Regions from separate parts of the Shewanella sp. Koi 1 genome, predicted to be linked through region 3. Evidence: predicted binding sites of a transcription regulator. Region 3 holds the regulator's gene; each other region holds the start of a gene.
What was found. The regulator LexA, encoded in region 3, represses DNA repair genes until DNA is damaged. The targets are predictions, from matches to a motif close to TACTGTATNNNNATACAGTA.

Region 1 (5,558 bases), 730 kb from region 3:
AAAGACTGAAACTCATGTGTAAGCAAAAAATTTATATAGCTGTCATCGCTGTAGTTGTTTTTTAGCTTGTCAAGTTGATCAATAGCCCAACTTAATCTAGTTAAGTGATCTGAAGTTTCCGCTGGTGCAATATTGTATTGTTTGAGCTTATCTTCTGTAATCTTTTCCCCATTATTTGTTAAGTTAGCTATCTCGTCTTCATCGGCGACGATCTTATCTCTTATGTCTTTTATCCGTTCATTCAATATCATATTTTGGCTGTTTAGGTACGAGTTTCTTTTTTTTGCCAAAAAATCAGCTGTGTTGATAAATGTGCATTTATATTCAACTACTGTTCTTTTGTGTCGATCTTCAAAGTTGCTCCATTGAACGTCTTCGCATATTCTTCTGTTGTCCAGCAACTGTGATGTCGTCATTGTCATGGCGTCGTCAATGTATAAATCCTTGACGGCTGTGGTAGAGGGGTTTCCGCACCCAGACAACATAAATAATATGGTGACTGGCAAAATATTTTTTATGTAAAAACCACTGCTGCGGCTTTCCGTTATCTGTTTTTGATGAAGATAATTTGTCACCTAACTACTCCTTTAGTTGCCTTAACAAGACTGTTTTTGATGGTCCATCTGTGTATTACCCATACTTCTCATTAATCCCAAATCACAAACAGTGGCAACAACGAGTTATGGGTAAATTATTCTAAATATAGCAATAAGTTACACCCAGTCAGAACAAAATACAACGTTTGTTCACATGCAAAAACATAGAATGGATTTACCGAACCAATATCTGGCGTGGTAAATTTTGCAGTTTTAATGTAAAGCATTTATTTTCAAATATTTATATATACAAATAAAAACAAATGAGAAGTTAGAATAACTTTTTTGGCTCGTTCTATGGCAAGAATATTACTTCAACCCACACATTGTTAGGTATGCAGTAGGGTCTAACATTAGGCCAAAAGATGAGAATCTGTAGGGCAATTTTTTCTGAAAGCCTGTTATTCTCTACCCGAGTGCTAGCAAGCTTTGGGGCATCTCCTCGTTAGCACTTAATGATCGGCATACTTCGCCACTTAGTCGTATATTGAGGCGTCAATAAGTCCCTCCGCATTGCCCATTTTTGCTCTATGCCTTGAGCTGCAACAAACAGAGTATCACTTCCATAGCGTTGGTTAATGTGATCGAGCGTAAGCATTAGCGCTGGCTTTACAGTCGGTGGATTGAACAAGTCTAATTGGCTGTGTTTCTCGCTCGCTAAATCAATCAAACCAACGCCTATCTTGTAATAGCGTACACCTTCACGAAATAGCTTGGGTGCGGCTTCACAGACAGCTTTAGTCAGCTCTATCGTACAGTTCGTCGGACAAGGGAAGTGCACCACGGTTTTATAGCTAACAGGCCGCTCATCATGGGGGGAGTTACTCGCAAATAGCAGCATCGTCTTGCAGACTGAGCCTTGCTTACGTGCTTTAGCCGCTGCAATCCCCACATGCTTACTCAGTGCTTGGAGTAACGATTCAAAATCAGTGATGCGCTCCCCCATGCTTCTTGTCGAGAATATCTGCTTCTTATCAGCCCTCGCTTCATCCCACACCTTGCATGCTTGGCCGTTAAGCTCTCGTACTGTCCGCTCGACTTCAATGCTGAACTGTTTACGGGCTAGCCCTGCTGGCATGTTTGCTAGGTCAAACGCAGTACGGATATTCATCAGTTCAAGCTTTGCACTAATCCTGCGCCCAATCCCCCAAACATCACCTACTACTAGCTGCTTTAGAATAGCGGTTCGGTCTTGGTCATTGCCGATGACACAAACGCCTTTATAACCCTCAATCTTCTTAGCAGCATGGTTAGCCAGTTTTGCCAAGGTCAGGGTCTCCGCAATTCCCACACAAACAGGTAAGCGAGCTTCTTTCCATACAGCCCGTCTTATTAATTGACCTTGAGTATGAAGACATTTTATTGCTGGATAGCAGTTCTTAAACGACAGGAAGGTTTCATCGATGCTGTAGACATGCTGCTCAGGCGCAAAGCGGCCAATGATATCCATCATCTTGCTAGACAAGTCAGCATACAGTTCATAATTAGATGAACACGCAATCACACCACGCTCAGCACATTGTGCTTTGACTTGAAAGTAAGGCACAAACTTCTGAATACCCGCCTCTTTAGCCTGCCTATTGGCCGCAACAATCATCCCATCATTGTTACTTAGCACAACAACAGGCTTACCACGCCAATCAGGCCGGAATACTTGTTCCGCGCTACAGTAAAAGCTGTTGGCATCGACTAGCGCAAACATCTACTTTTTACTCAATTTTTTACTCAATACAGGACTTTTACGGTGGCAACGAATAGAACGAGTGATAACGCCTTCAATACTAAACTCGTCGTATTCATGAATGATGACAGGCTGGTGTTGCTGATTAGAGGAAAGCAGTAAACGGCGGGGGATATCAATGATTTTACAGACAAACTCCCTATTTAAATTGGCTACAATGACATCGCCATTTCGCACCATCTCGTGGCGGTCAACAATGAGAATATCACCATCAAAGATGCCGACATCTTGCATCGAGTCCCCTAGGGCATAAGCCATAAAAGTTGAGCTTGGGTGGTCGACCAATAGCTCATCTAAGCTTAGACCTAGCTGAGTGTATTCAGCCGCAGGCGACTCAAAACCTGTAATGCCAGCACGGGCAGGAATAGGGATAACACGCATAGCAATGAACCACTGTTAATATATACAGTATATTATAGTCGCAGAATAGCAGCTAGCAAGATCTATTGAACGACCTCGACATAACACCATTGGTTCTTTTCTTTATCGAATGTAGCACTGATGTGCATTGGTGAAGTGTCACCCTGCTTAGCTCTTAGCAACACAACCTCGGAAACCTCCGACAAGTCATCAATACATTGAGGCTGAGTTAGGGAGTATAAGAACATTGCAGCATAACCGAAAATGGTTAACGCTGCTGTTGCGACGAGAACACGTATAGGTCTGAAAACCATAGACTAGCCATCCTTAGCGCAGAATCAAAATACCATTTATCAACATGACGATAGTATAGATTTGGCTTAGCGCAAGTAGGGCTAAATAGCTGTTCCGAATAGTAGGTCTCTTCACTCGTAAGCTTCAACAAGGGACACGGTGTACGCATCGTACGCTGAGTTTTGTCACTTCAGTGATGTGGAGCCTGATTAATAAATACCTTACGCTAAATGGGTCAGGCAAGATGTTGCACTATCAAGAACAGTTATTTAGTGATGCGCACGGTGCTCACCATTGCTGAATCACATCTGGCTTGTACAGCTACTGTGTATGTGTCGTCCTCCATGTTCTTATTTACTTTCAACCGGAAAAGAGACTAATCCAACTTATCGAAAACGAAATTCAAACCTTCTTCCGGTGTAATCTTTTGACGTTTATTATTCGAACGACTCGATAAAGAGGTTTTCTTCTTAGGCTTCAGCTTAGGTTTATGAACTTTAACTGATGTTTTTGAAATTTCGTAGGTTTCAATTAGCTTAAGAATTAGGGCATCATTTGAATCTAAACGGAGCTCGTCTCTTAATTCGTCCAACTTTGCGACTGTAGATTTTTTAACCGTCACTCTGCCCCGAGTTTTTTCGTACTCTTTATCACGACATCGCCTTAGGAAATTTTCCCAAGTTGGCTGACTAACTTTGTCTATGCACTCCCGAAACTCTTTAAATTTAGTTTTTGTAAGCTTTCGAGACTCGCCTAGTATTTGTTCGCATCTCTTGTAAAGCACCTTTTCATCGTTTACTTCAAGGGCTTTAAGCCACTCTACCAAATGAGCAGAAATGGATTGATACGATACCTCCCGTCCTGAAGCCATAAGATCTCCTACATGTAAAACCCGACTAGTGAGGCCTTACTTAATCATTACATTAAAACATCGTCCCGTCGATAATACATCATGATAAAATTCTACAAAAATATAATTAGTCGGCCCGTCGATTCAATTCCTATTCTGCTTGCTGCGAAATCACTAAACCATCGGTCCGTCGATAAAATATCTTGCCAATAAAGCATTGTCTAATAAGGTATTTCTAGAACATTCTTATCTAAAGTGATTGTATTCATTAACACTAACCATGTCTAAAACTGAAAGCTTTCAGTTGAGTAGAAACAGCAGTAGATAGCAGTACTTAGATAGCTACACATTTAAATCTGTAAATAGATCTGTGATTGCAGAGAAAGTTGTTTCAGTGATGAAAAAGCGAATCTGTAAATCAAGAGATCGGTAATCACCGAACACACACAGTTCTAATTAGGAGATTTACAATGGCTATTCAACGTAAGCAAATTCATGATGCAAATGCACCAGCAACCAAACACGCTAAAAAGAAATCGAAGAAATCGAAGAAAGTGAAATCAACGTCGTTAGTTGTAGTACAAAAATGCGCTATCAATCATGACATCTCGAGCCAGTCTTTTGCAAAATCGAAGTTGGTATCAGCATTATTCAACGATGAACACGATTTTAAATCCGCATTTGAAGGTAATTTTGAACTATCTAATGATCACGTTAAACAGTTAAGCAATATTGTCACAACTTCGCAAACCGAGCTTAAACAAGCTCTACTCATCATCTATAAAAATGAGGGTTATAAAAAACTTGGTTGTGCAGACTTTAAAGCTTACGTCAAAGACAATCTCACCATCTCATATGACGTGGCGCTTAAACAAGTTTGGGCCGCAAAGGTAGCGTATGCAATTAACGGGATGGATGCTATTGGCTTCTATAGTGACAACTCAATGCTACCAATGAAAGACCTGTCAAACGATCAAATTGAAGAAGTTGTTATGCATATTGAAGAAGTACACGGCGAGGAAATTACTATCGTGGGTAAATACACCCGCAAGATAGTTGAAGCCGCTATGCGTTCGCTTGGCCTACTCCAAGAAGTTAATTCGAATGATGACCTAGATTTGGATGTAAATGATGGCGTCGAAGAAGATAGCGTTGAGCAAGACGATTATAGTCTAGATTTTGATGGTAGCGACGATGAAACTTTAGACTCTGATACAAAGGCTAAGACATCGACTAAGCAATCATTTAAAGCTAAACAACCCAGCACTGATAAAGTCAAACAAAGCAAAAGCCATCGCCAATTCCTTGAACAGTTCAATCTTAAGGCTGAGAAATGCAAAAGTAGCAAAGCCATCTTCGAGGCGTTTATTGAAACGGATGCAGGTAAAAATCAAGCTATTTTAGCAAAGGCTATTGAGTTCTTGATGAAGCAGCAAATATCAGTCATGACTTTAGAAGCAAAAGCGATTCTGGAGGCTCAAGATGAATAAGCTCTCCAAATCCATTGAAAGTGTCCTGTTCGACAAATTGGTGATTGTCTGCCACTGCTTAGACTTAGACCACCGTGAAACCATTGTGCTTAACCTATTCAGCATAATTGAAGCTATTGTCGGTCATGAAGGGCTTGCTCAGCCTCAGGTAATGAAGTCTTTAGGGGGCTATCGCTATTCTGTTAAGTTGCCATTACTAGAGCCGATTGATTGGGTAAGACCAGTAA
Region 2 (5,558 bases), 1.6 Mb from region 3:
ACTGACGCGTCCATTTGCCTTGGATAGCGGTGTTTTCATCGGTGTCCAAATCCTGATAAGTCAGCAATAGGCTAGGTACGAATCCGTTGTCATAGTGGTAAGCGACAATAAATTCGGCGCCAGTTGAGTCGTAAAGCTCCCCACCCACTAACTCGTTTTGCTCACTCTTATGGGCGTTAAACCCCACATACAGGCCGTCGGCATCACGACCCGGCGCATATTGATAAAAGCTGCCGTATTGGGCACCGATACCGATGATTTGGTTGGTATTATCGACGTCTTTACCCGCAAGATTGCCGGTGAAGTCACCACGGTTAAAGCCCGCTAACACCTTAAATTTATCGGTGAAGTAGTAAGTGGCACTCGCCCCATAGCTAGGATCGAAGCTCAGCTCAGAACCATCGTTTAAGGCGTTGCCTAAATTGTCATAAAGCGCCACATCGCTATTTTGCTTAGAAGCGTATTGCACCGCGATATGCAGATTGCCAAAGGTATTACGGTATTGCAGCGCCGCATCCGCACGCCCCGCGCCGGTGAGGCCGCCATCGCCGAAGGTATAAGCACCGACAGACCAACCGGTAAAGGCATTGAGTACGTCAGTGGTGTAAGCCACATCGTAATAAGCCCCCCACTGCTTACCAAAGGTGAGCGAACCCCATTTGTCGTGCGACATGCCGACATAACCTAAACGATTAAAGAGAAAATCTGAGGTTTTTGAAGCCGATAACTGACCGCCACCTTGACCTTGGGTATAGATCAGACCATCGTCACTGGTGACCATGTTAATGCCCCATTCGGTATGGGCAAAGGAGCGCCAGCCGTTTTTCTCTTGGCGGTCGAAACGAAATCCCACGCGGGAAAAGTTATCAATTACTGAGGTTTCGTGGCCATCGTTTAACGCCGCAAAGCCTAGCCAACCCATCATATTGACGCTATTGGTTTGATCGTTATACAGCTCGACCGCTTGAGTTGTACCAGTGAGCAGCACCGCGGGGATCATCACTGCAAGCAATTTCTTTTTCATATCATCTACACCTTTTAATTCAGCTAAACGATATATAATCATATGATTTAATTGGCTTATTATATTCTCCAGCCAACACACAGCAGTTTGCATGCCACGGCGCAGAAAATCTGAATTTCAGGGTGTTTTTTAGAAGTGGATCCGGCAATCACGAAATATCGTGATTGGCGGCAATTAAATATCGCGGAATATATTAAATATCGTTACTAGATCGCGAGCATTAGCGACAGTTTGATTACATTTGTGTCATCAAACTTGAGCGGGTACTTTACTCGCTCGACGTCTAGGCGTAGCGGATTTAGCGGCCGTCGATTTAGCCGCGGTAGTTTTAGCGGCCGAGCTTCCGACTGCTGCGTTTTTAGTGCCGGATTTTTTCCATCCAGCGCCTTTACCTCCAGCTTTTCGATAGCCGGGCTTTTTCGTTGCTGCACGCTTAAAGCCCTGCCCTTTTAAGCCATTGAGGGCTGAGGGTAATTGAGCGCCCGCATTTTCGATTAAGTTATTTAGCGTACCCAGCAGCGGCTGCATAAAGCCTTGATATGAGATTTCTTTATGGCAGATACCGTTTAGACTTGCCTCCCACAGCGCCGTCATATCGGGTGTCGTGGCGCTAAGGGGTAAGCTATTGATCAAGCCCTTGCCCACCTCAGTGGCCACAATCGACTTGCCCTGACGCTGAATAAAGCCCCGTTTAAACAGCAGTTCAATAATGCCTGCGCGAGTCGCTTCTGTGCCTAAGCCATCGGTTTCCTTTAAAATTTTGCGGATCTCAGGGTCAGTCACATAACGGTTAATCCCCGTCATCGCACTCAACAAGGTCGCATCGGTAAAGGCTTTGGGAGGTTGAGTTTGCTTCTCGACCAATTCACCTTGGTGACAATGAAGAACTTGTCCTAAGGTAAGAGGCGGTAACTGACCAAGATATTCCCCTTCCTCTGTGTCCTTGTCGCCTTGCGCAAAACTCGCTGCGGATGATGCGTCCTTTCGTTCGTTATCTTCTCTGGCAAACAGTTGTTTCCAGCCGAGTGACTTATCCTGTTTTGCCTTAGTTTTAAAAAGGCCACCTTCGATCGTCACCTCGACTACGGTTTCACTGTAGCAATAGGCGGGGTAAAACTGCGCCAAATACTGTCGAGCAATATGCAGATAAAGCTGCCTTTCCCGCTGGCTTAAACCAGCTAGATTGGGCTGTTTTTCCGTTGGAATAATGGCGTGGTGAGCATCAACTTTTTTATCATCCCACGCCTTAGATTTAAGCCGAGGATTGGGCGCCTCAGCGTGTGCGACTAACTCGGGCGCACCGCCCATAATGGCCGCTAATACCCCGTTTGCAAGCCCATGCTGCTCTGTGGGCAAATAACGACTGTCTGAGCGTGGATAAGTGATCAGCTTATGGCGCTCGTATAAGCTCTGGCAGGTATCGAGCACGTCCTTCGCGCTCATACCAAAGCGCTTGGCGGCGTCAATTTGCAGCGCCGATAGACTGTAGGGTAAAGGCGGATTCTGCTGCTTATCCTTAGTGCTTAACTGGGTCACTTTGGCGGGTCTATCGGTGATCCGGCGCACTACATTTTGCGCTAGGCCCTTAGCAAGCACGCGCCCTTCCTCATCCATATAAGGCAAGCAGGCTTCGCTAGGTTGCCACTTCGCCGTGAACGCCTGATCTTTGTCCGTCACTAAGTGAGCCAAAACCTCATAAAATGGTTTAGATTGGAAATTCGCGATTTCCTCATCGCGGCGCACAATAAGCCCAAGCAGCGGGGTCTGTACTCGACCGACCGATAGTACGCCCTGATAACCGACCTTTTTCCCTTGAATGGTGTAGGCCCGCGTCATATTCATGCCATAGAGCCAATCGGCGCGGCTTCTGGCAAGTGCCGAGGTCGACAAAGGAATAAACTCACGGTTACTACGAAGTTGCGACAAGGCACGCTTCACCGCCTGCGGGTTTAAGTCGCTAATAAGGAGTCGCTGCGTTTGCTGTAATTTATCGCCCGTCACGCCCAAATAGGCGATCACTTCATCAACCAATAACTGCCCTTCTCTGTCGGGATCGCCCGCATTCACTAGCGTATCGGCCTGCTTCACCAGCTTTTTAAGTACTGTGAGTTGGCTGCGGGTCGCGGCCTTAGGTTTAAGCTGCCACTTATCAGGCACTATGGGTAAATGCTCAAACTTCCACGATTTAAATTCGGGATTATAGGCATCGGGCTCGGCCTGTTCGAGCAAGTGCCCCACACACCAAGACACACAGTTACCTTGGGCGTCTTCAATAAACCCGTCACCTTTTTTGTGGGGTTTAGGCAGCACATCGGCGATTGCACGCCCAAGGCTTGGTTTTTCAGCAATATAGAGGATCATATCTACATTAAATACTGGATATAATTACAGTGTAATTTAGCCCAAAGCAGACAAGAGTGCAAACCGCCGTTTTACCTCGAGGGCCGATTTAACTCGCTCTGCGGTAACGAAACACTAAAGCTGTGTAAATTTAGTTGAGAATAATTCTCATCTAAACCTAGAATCCCTTGCATCCGTTACGAGGAATTGAGAACAAGAGATGAATACACTGACCTTGCCCTGTCATGCGAAACCCGCCTTTAAGCCAGCGCTAGTATTAAGATTCAATCAATTAATGCTCTTTAATAGCTTATTGTTATTGGCGTTAAGTCTGCTTTGTGAAATGGGACTAAAAAGCTTGGGGCTTGAGGCGTCTTTATTCTCTTGGGCTTTTATCCTGTTTCTACCTGTGGCCGTGAGCCTGTCTTTGCTATTAAAACATAGCGTTAGCCGCCGCAGTCTGGCATGGCTATTCGGACTATGGATGCTGCTATGGCTGGTGATGTAAGCCCCGGTTTAAGCCTAAACCCACACTTATATCTGCTTAGGTCAAATAAAGAGTTCTAACTCCACACTCCTTGTCTCACCTTTCTCCTACATCCCTACAGTCAAACGCAGCTCGAAACCTAGCGAATTAACGCGTCGTTAAATCCCCCATCAGTAAAGCCACCAAATAAAGAACGTTAAATTATCAATTATTTAACAACTTTAGCTATGAAGCGGCTTAAAAAGCCGTTATGTTGAAGCTCTTGGGCGTGCGCACACGTCTTAACCTTAGGCCAAATTGGCCGTTTAGTACCCAAACTTACAAGCAAATATCTTAAAAACTCTGCAAAAACAACAGAATATTGGAGTTGAATTATATGAATGAGATTGTTAATGCGGTCAACAATATCGTTTGGAGCCCCGCGCTCGTTTATCTTTGCCTCGGTGTAGGACTCTTTTTCTCCCTGCGCTCACGTTTCTTACAGTTACGCCATTTACCCGAAATGATCCGTTTAATGTTTGATGGCAAGAGCACTGATGCTGGTGTGTCTTCCTTCCAAGCCTTAGCCATGACCTTAGCGGGTCGTGTGGGAACCGGTAACATTGCCGGTGTCGCCACTGCGATTACCTTCGGCGGCCCAGGTGCATTGTTTTGGATGTGGATGGTGGCGTTTCTTGGCGCCAGCTCCGCATTCGTCGAATCCACCTTAGGCCAAGTCTACAAAGAAAAAATCAACGGAGAGTACCGCGGCGGCCCCGCCTTTTACATTGAAAAAGGCTTAGGCATGAAGTGGTACGCTTGGACATTTGCTATTGCGACCATTTTTGCCTGCGGGATTTTACTGCCAGGCGTACAAGCCAACTCGATTGGTTCGAGCCTAAAAACCGCCTTCGATATCGACCCTAACGTCACCGCCGCTATTCTCGCTATGCTGTTAGGTTTCATTATCTTTGGTGGCGTTAAACGTATTGCCCACTTCGCCAGTACCGTAGTGCCCTTTATGGCACTGGGTTATATCATCGTCGCCTGCGTGATTATTGCCCTTAACATTGGTCAGCTGCCCGATATTATTATGTTGATCCTAAAAAGCGCCTTCGGGCTCGATGCGGGCTTTGGTGCGATTCTCGGTCTTGCGATTATGTGGGGGGTAAAACGTGGTATTTACTCAAACGAAGCAGGCCAAGGAACTGGGCCACACGCCTCTTCTGCCGCAGCCGTAAGTCATCCTGCCAAACAAGGTTTAGTGCAAGCCTTCTCAGTATATGTCGATACCCTGTTCGTCTGTTCAGCCACCGGTTTTATGTTGCTGATCACAGGCCTATATAATGTGCAAGGCCCAGATGGCGCCGCGCTTTATACTGGGATTGCGGGCGTCGCAGCAGGCCCAGGTTATGTGCAAACCGCAATGGAAAGCATGATGCCAGGCTTTGGTAATATGTTCGTTGCCGTCGCGCTGTTCTTCTTCGCCTTCACCACCATTGTGGCCTACTACTATATTGCCGAAACCAACATCGCCTATATCAATCGCAAGGCGAATCGTCCTTGGCTCACAGTGGTGCTAAAAGTGGTGCTGATGGCGTCAACTGTCTATGGCACAGTGAAAACCGCCGATTTGGCCTGGGGCATGGGTGACATTGGTGTGGGCCTAATGGCGTGGCTAAACATTATCGCCATTATTCTGCTGCAACGTATCGCCTTTACTTGCCT
Region 3 (5,558 bases):
ATCGGGGAACAACAAACCTAAAATGGTGGGTGGCACAAAGGTGACAACTGCCGTTTTCATCCGCCCCGAGCGTGTATCGTCGAACCCGAATAAATCGGCCAAATAATCGAATAAGCCTAAGGTCACGCCAAGGAAAGAAGACGCCACTGCCAAGTTAGCAAATAGAGTTAACATGCTGTTTAACCAGCTACTTTCCATCACTTTCGACAAGGCGCCTACTAACACACCCATATTGCCACCTTGGGCAATAATCTCACTAAATTGGCTGCGGGGAATGTTGCCCATAGTGGCGACTAACCAGCAGGCATAAATGATCAGTGCGATGAAAGTGCCGACGAAAATCGCTTTGATGATGGTCGATGAATCTTTGCCATAGTACTTCACCAGACTCGGCACATTGCCATGGTAGCCAAAACTTGCCAAGCCAAAGGGCAAAGCAGCCCACAGATAAGGCACAAAGCTTTGATTGCCATCCGGTTCGAGCAACTTAGTCACATCAATCTCGATCAGTAAATTACCAATCGCGAGGAAGAAAGTAATAATCATACCGCCGAGCATTATGGTCGTAATACGGTCCACCGCCTTGGTGCTGATCAACACGATACAAGCCAGCACAACCGCAAATACTAATCCAGCAACACTCTGGGGTAACTCAATACCCATACCCTGTAGGCTATGGTTAACAATCGAGCCGCCGCCACTGATGTAGGCGTAGGTTAAGATGTAAAGCACGAAGGCAATCGATACCCCATTCACGATCCGCCAAAACTGGCCTAGGGTTTCCTTGGTCAGGGTATCGAAACTCGCTCCCGGTTCGAAATGCAGGTTGGTTTCGAGCAGTAACAGTCCCGACATCAACATGCAAAACCAAATACCGAGTAACATCAGTACCGAGTAGCCAAACCACATGCCAGCGCCCACAACGGGCAAAGAAAACATCCCCGCCCCGACTGTGGTACCGGCAATAATCATGGCACCACCGAGCAAAGACTTACCCACCGGCTTATTCTTCGCCGCATTCATATGGTTAGCCATTAAACGATATGCTCCGCGGTCACGCTCGCAACTATGGTTTGTCTCACTGAGGCTCTGAGTAAGCTATTGGCTTGATCGCGAATGCGCTCAACGTCGGATTTATCTTCCTTCTCGGAGAAATAACCCAACTCTTTAAGCTTAACACTCAAGGTGTTATAGAGTTTCTTGTCGTAGAATTCTGGTGCGGTAATTCCATGCAGCGCCCCTAAACGTTGGGCTAGTAGATGGCTTTCAGACTCCAGCTCCGAACGCTCCATCTTAGGTCTGTGGGCCAGCAGATTGAAGATAATCGCATAACGTTGCAAGGTTTCGCTAACGCTTCCGGCCAGCAACAACATTTGACTGGTGTGCTCGGTCACCACCGACAGCGTATCGCTTTCCTGCACAAGCCCCTGCTCAATAAACAGATCCAGCACTTGATTCACATAACTTGGGAGGTCCTTGATACCCATGAATAACTCCGCCTTCAGTAGCGGATAGAAGTCACTCACAATCCCTAGGATATGGGCTCGTGAAATCTGCTTATTGTTGGTTAAGCAGCTAGCAATCAACGACGGAATGATAAACAAGTGGATGATATTATTACGATAGTAAGTCATTGAAATCGCTTGATTCGCGTCAATAGATACTATCTCACCCAGAGGATCGGCATTGATGGAGAACTTATTCAGCTCTAAACCTTGCTGCACTAAGTGCTTGCCATCACCTTCGGCCACCGACGTAAACGAAGTGTAAGGCACACGCTTAAGCAGCGTCAGGTACAAATCTAACTGACGCTCGAGCAAGCAACGCTCTAGGGCATTTTGCTCCGACGCCAACAGCACTAAGCTGGTCAAGGTGATTGAACTGGCGGCGGCAGCATCGTTAATGCGGGTCATCACACGATTTGCTAACACGTTCACCGCAGGGGTTAACCAAGTCGGTTTTTGCTCGGGATCGTCGGCCACTTCAGTGCGCCAGTTAGGCGCCGTTTCATTCAAGAAGTTTTGCAGTGTAATCGGCTCACCAAAGTTGACATAACCTTGGCCAAAATTACCTAATTTACGAATAGCACCAAAGACTTGCCATACAGATTCTTTCTGCTTTTTCTTACCGCTCAGCTCTTTGTGGTAAGTCGCCACTTCCATCACGTGATCGTAGCCTAAATACACAGGCACTAAGGTGACAGGGCGTTCGATACCACGCAGCACACTGTTGATCGTCATGGCGATCATGCCCGTTTTCGGCGCCAATAGACGACCGGTGCGAGAACGGCCTCCCTCAGAGAAATACTCAACCGAATATCCCTTAGCAAACAGCTGATCGAGGTATTCACGGAACACTGCCGTATAGAGTTTATTGCCGTTAAAACTACGGCGAATAAAGAAAGCGCCGCCACGGCGGAATAGCGGCCCCGCAGGCCAGAAGTTTAGGTTAATCCCCGCCGCAATATGCGGTGGCACCATGCCTTGGTAATACAGAATGTAGGATAACAGCAGGTAATCCATATGGCTGCGATGGCAAGGTACATAAACAATCTCGTGACCATCATGGTGCAGCTGGCGGATTTGTTCAGCACCTTTGATGTTGATACCGCTGTAGAGCTTGTTCCATAACCAAGTTAGGAAACGCTCTGCAATACGCACTAGGCTGTCGGAATAATTTGCTGCAATTTCATCAAGATATTCAATTGCTGTTTCACGGGCTTGGGTTTCGGAAATCTTCTTACTCGCCGCTTCTTCCTGAATCGCCTTGCGTAAGGATTCGGATTTCAGCAGGGAGTGGAACATTGCCTGACGATTAGGCAGCACAGGCCCTGTCATCACTTTGCGTTGGCGGCGGAAATGTACTCTAGCCACCCGCGCCAGTTTATGGGCAATCCCCATATCGGTGCCGTGTTCGTCGGCCATGTAACGCAGCGATACCGCATTAGAAAACTGCACAAAGTTGTGACGACCTAAAAATAAGATCATCAAGCACTTACGTAACCAAGTTGGGTTCTCGCGCTCAAGCACAGCCGCCTTCATGGTGTCGTCTTCTTTACCCGGAGTACGGCCCCAATACAGACTCACAGGCACCAGCTGAATATCTAACTCTGGCTTTTCCTTATGGACGGCCAACAGGCGCATAAAACATTCGAGAAATGGCTCATTACTGGCACGCTCGCCAAACAAAGGCTTACGGCCTTCGAGGCAAACGACGCGGGGCGCGACAACACCATTGACCACGAGCGGCTCGTAGGGGCTTGGCAAACCCAGCTTAGTGGTGATTTCGCTTAACGCAGCAATATCACTCAGGGATTCTGTTTTCATTACATAAGCAAGCGGTCTGGACGCGTCCAGATTCAGATCGGCAAAGGGATCCTGCGGCACAACAATAGTGTGCACTAAGTGTTTTTGGATCCAGCGTAATGATTTCAACCAAAGAGAGTCTTGTTTAGGCATTATTCTTATGCAATGTAAGTACGTTCATTAGCCCCATAGAATACCAGATTCTAGGGAATATTCGCTAATACTCTCCAATCGCGTTAAAAAGTGGTTAATACTTGCACTACGAACAATACTGTATATACTAACAGTAACTGTATAGAAAAACAGGAAAGAACATGAGACCGTTGACGCCACGCCAAGCCGAAATTTTAGAGCTGATTAAACGTAATATTGCCGAGACTGGCATGCCACCCACCCGGGCCGAAATCGCCACCCGTTTGGGTTTTAAAAGTGCAAATGCCGCCGAGGAACACCTTAAGGCATTGGCAAAAAAAGGCTGCATCGAGATCATGCCTGGCACTTCCCGCGGGATCCGCCTCCCAGTTGAGGAAGAAGATAACAGCGAATCTGGCTTACCACTGATTGGTCAAGTGGCTGCGGGCGAACCTATCCTCGCCCAAGAGCATGTCGAACAGTATTACCAAGTCGACCCCAGCATGTTCCACCCAGCCGCTGATTTCTTGCTGCGCGTCAGAGGCGACAGTATGAAGAACATCGGTATCCTCGAAGGGGATCTGCTCGCCGTTCATAAGGTACAGCAAGCGCGCAATGGCCAAGTAGTTGTTGCTCGCGTTGACGATGATGTAACAGTTAAACGCTTTGAAAAGAAAGGGAATCTCGTTTATCTACATGCTGAAAATGAAGATTACTCCCCGATTAAAGTCGATTTAAGTTTCCAAAGTCTAACAATTGAAGGGCTCGCCGTAGGGGTGATCCGCAATGGAGATTGGCTATGAACAAACTACTAGGTAATGCCCCGCGTCACCCCGGTTTATGGCTCGATGCGGTACGCGAAACCGATACAGACTGGCAGCATACGCCTATCATCACTATGCCCACCGAGAGCCAAGGGCGCCAAGAGCTAATGCAACTTAGCAAACAATTGGCACAATTGAGCCAACAAGGCCGCTGGGTCGTGCTCATCAACCCACCCAGTATTGGCTACAAGCAGTTACTGGCCAGCGCCGGCGTGCGTATGGATCGCGTACTCTTAGTCCATGCGAAAGATGAAGTGGAAACCCTGTGGGCCATGGAAAAAGCCTTAACTAGCGGCACTTCCAGCGCAGTAATTACTTGGATCCACTCACTCGATGCCCGCGACAATCGTCGTTTGCAAATTGTGGCCAAGAGCGCCCGCGCCATGGGAATCGTGCTAGAAGATGTCGTAAATCACTCACCTACGGACGCGACACTCAAGCAACCTGCTCACTTTGCCCAAGGTAGTTTTTTTAGCTCTGTTCATTAAAATTTTTGCACTGCGTATTTAGCCTTGAAAGCCGCCTCACCTGTGAATGTGGGGCTTTTTTTTTGGCAATTTTTCAGACAATTAGAAAAAGAAGTGATCTTGATCAATTTTTAAACAGCAAGTATGTTTGATTCAGGCGAGCATAATATATCGCCCATTTAGGCAAAAAATATCGACGATTTATCGAATATCTCTTGCACACAAAAATCGAGAATAATGGGTTTATTCAGCAGTATGTGCCAGTGTGGCTAATACCAGCAGTAACAATACTTAATCAAAAGTAAGCCGCCAACGCACGTTGAAGTCAGAGAAGCTTTTTTGGGAACTGAAGAGTTTGCATAGAGTTGAGACTTACTGTGTTGCTCTTCTTTGTGGTTGCTATTCGCAATTGGCAGAGGAGAAGTCTTGTGAAGCAATGGTTGTATTGTTTACTCGTGGTGCTATTCGCCCCACCGTTGGCCGCAGCGGACATGCGGTTCAACATGACCCCCGGCGTAACAGAAATCAGTGGCAAGGTTTATCACTTACACATGACGATTCTGTATATCTGCTGCGCGATAGGCCTAGTGGTTTTTGGCGTGATGATTTATGCCATGATCAACCACAGAAAATCTAAGGGCGCGGTCGCGTCTCACTTCCATGAGAGCACAAAAGTCGAAATCGCGTGGACGATTATTCCTTTTGTCATTCTGATCTTAATGGCGATTCCCGCCACGAAAACTCTGATTGCCATGGAAGATCCCAGCAATGCCGATCTCACGGTAAAAGTCACAGGTTCTCAATGGAAATGGCATTATAGCTACTTCGAT

Region 1: a site for LexA is predicted at 2,729-2,748, ahead of ACUZ8J_RS17400 (LexA family protein). Genes of this name have one in related genera too.
Region 2: a site for LexA is predicted at 3,398-3,417, ahead of ACUZ8J_RS13675 (DNA topoisomerase III). Genes of this name have one in related genera too.

What each region holds. Positions count from the first base shown of each region.
Region 1 covers NZ_JBREJM010000001.1:3,942,571-3,948,128, forward strand. Annotated here, with positions in the region: gene ACUZ8J_RS17390 (hypothetical protein) at 1-575, opposite strand, end outside; gene ACUZ8J_RS17395 (Y-family DNA polymerase) at 1,042-2,298, opposite strand; gene ACUZ8J_RS17400 (LexA family protein) at 2,299-2,718, opposite strand; gene ACUZ8J_RS17405 (hypothetical protein) at 3,368-3,862, opposite strand; gene ACUZ8J_RS17410 (hypothetical protein) at 4,312-5,331, shown strand; gene ACUZ8J_RS17415 (hypothetical protein) at 5,324-5,558, shown strand, end outside.
Region 2 covers NZ_JBREJM010000001.1:3,109,792-3,115,349, forward strand. Annotated here, with positions in the region: gene ACUZ8J_RS13670 (porin) at 1-1,024, opposite strand, end outside; gene ACUZ8J_RS13675 (DNA topoisomerase III) at 1,274-3,385, opposite strand; gene ACUZ8J_RS13680 (hypothetical protein) at 3,585-3,872, shown strand; gene ACUZ8J_RS13685 (alanine/glycine:cation symporter family protein) at 4,228-5,558, shown strand, end outside.
Region 3 covers NZ_JBREJM010000001.1:4,672,914-4,678,471, forward strand. Annotated here, with positions in the region: gene mtr (tryptophan permease) at 1-1,035, opposite strand, end outside; gene plsB (glycerol-3-phosphate 1-O-acyltransferase PlsB) at 1,035-3,458, opposite strand; gene lexA (transcriptional repressor LexA) at 3,620-4,240, shown strand; gene ACUZ8J_RS20550 (cell division inhibitor SulA) at 4,237-4,749, shown strand; gene coxB (cytochrome c oxidase subunit II) at 5,157-5,558, shown strand, end outside.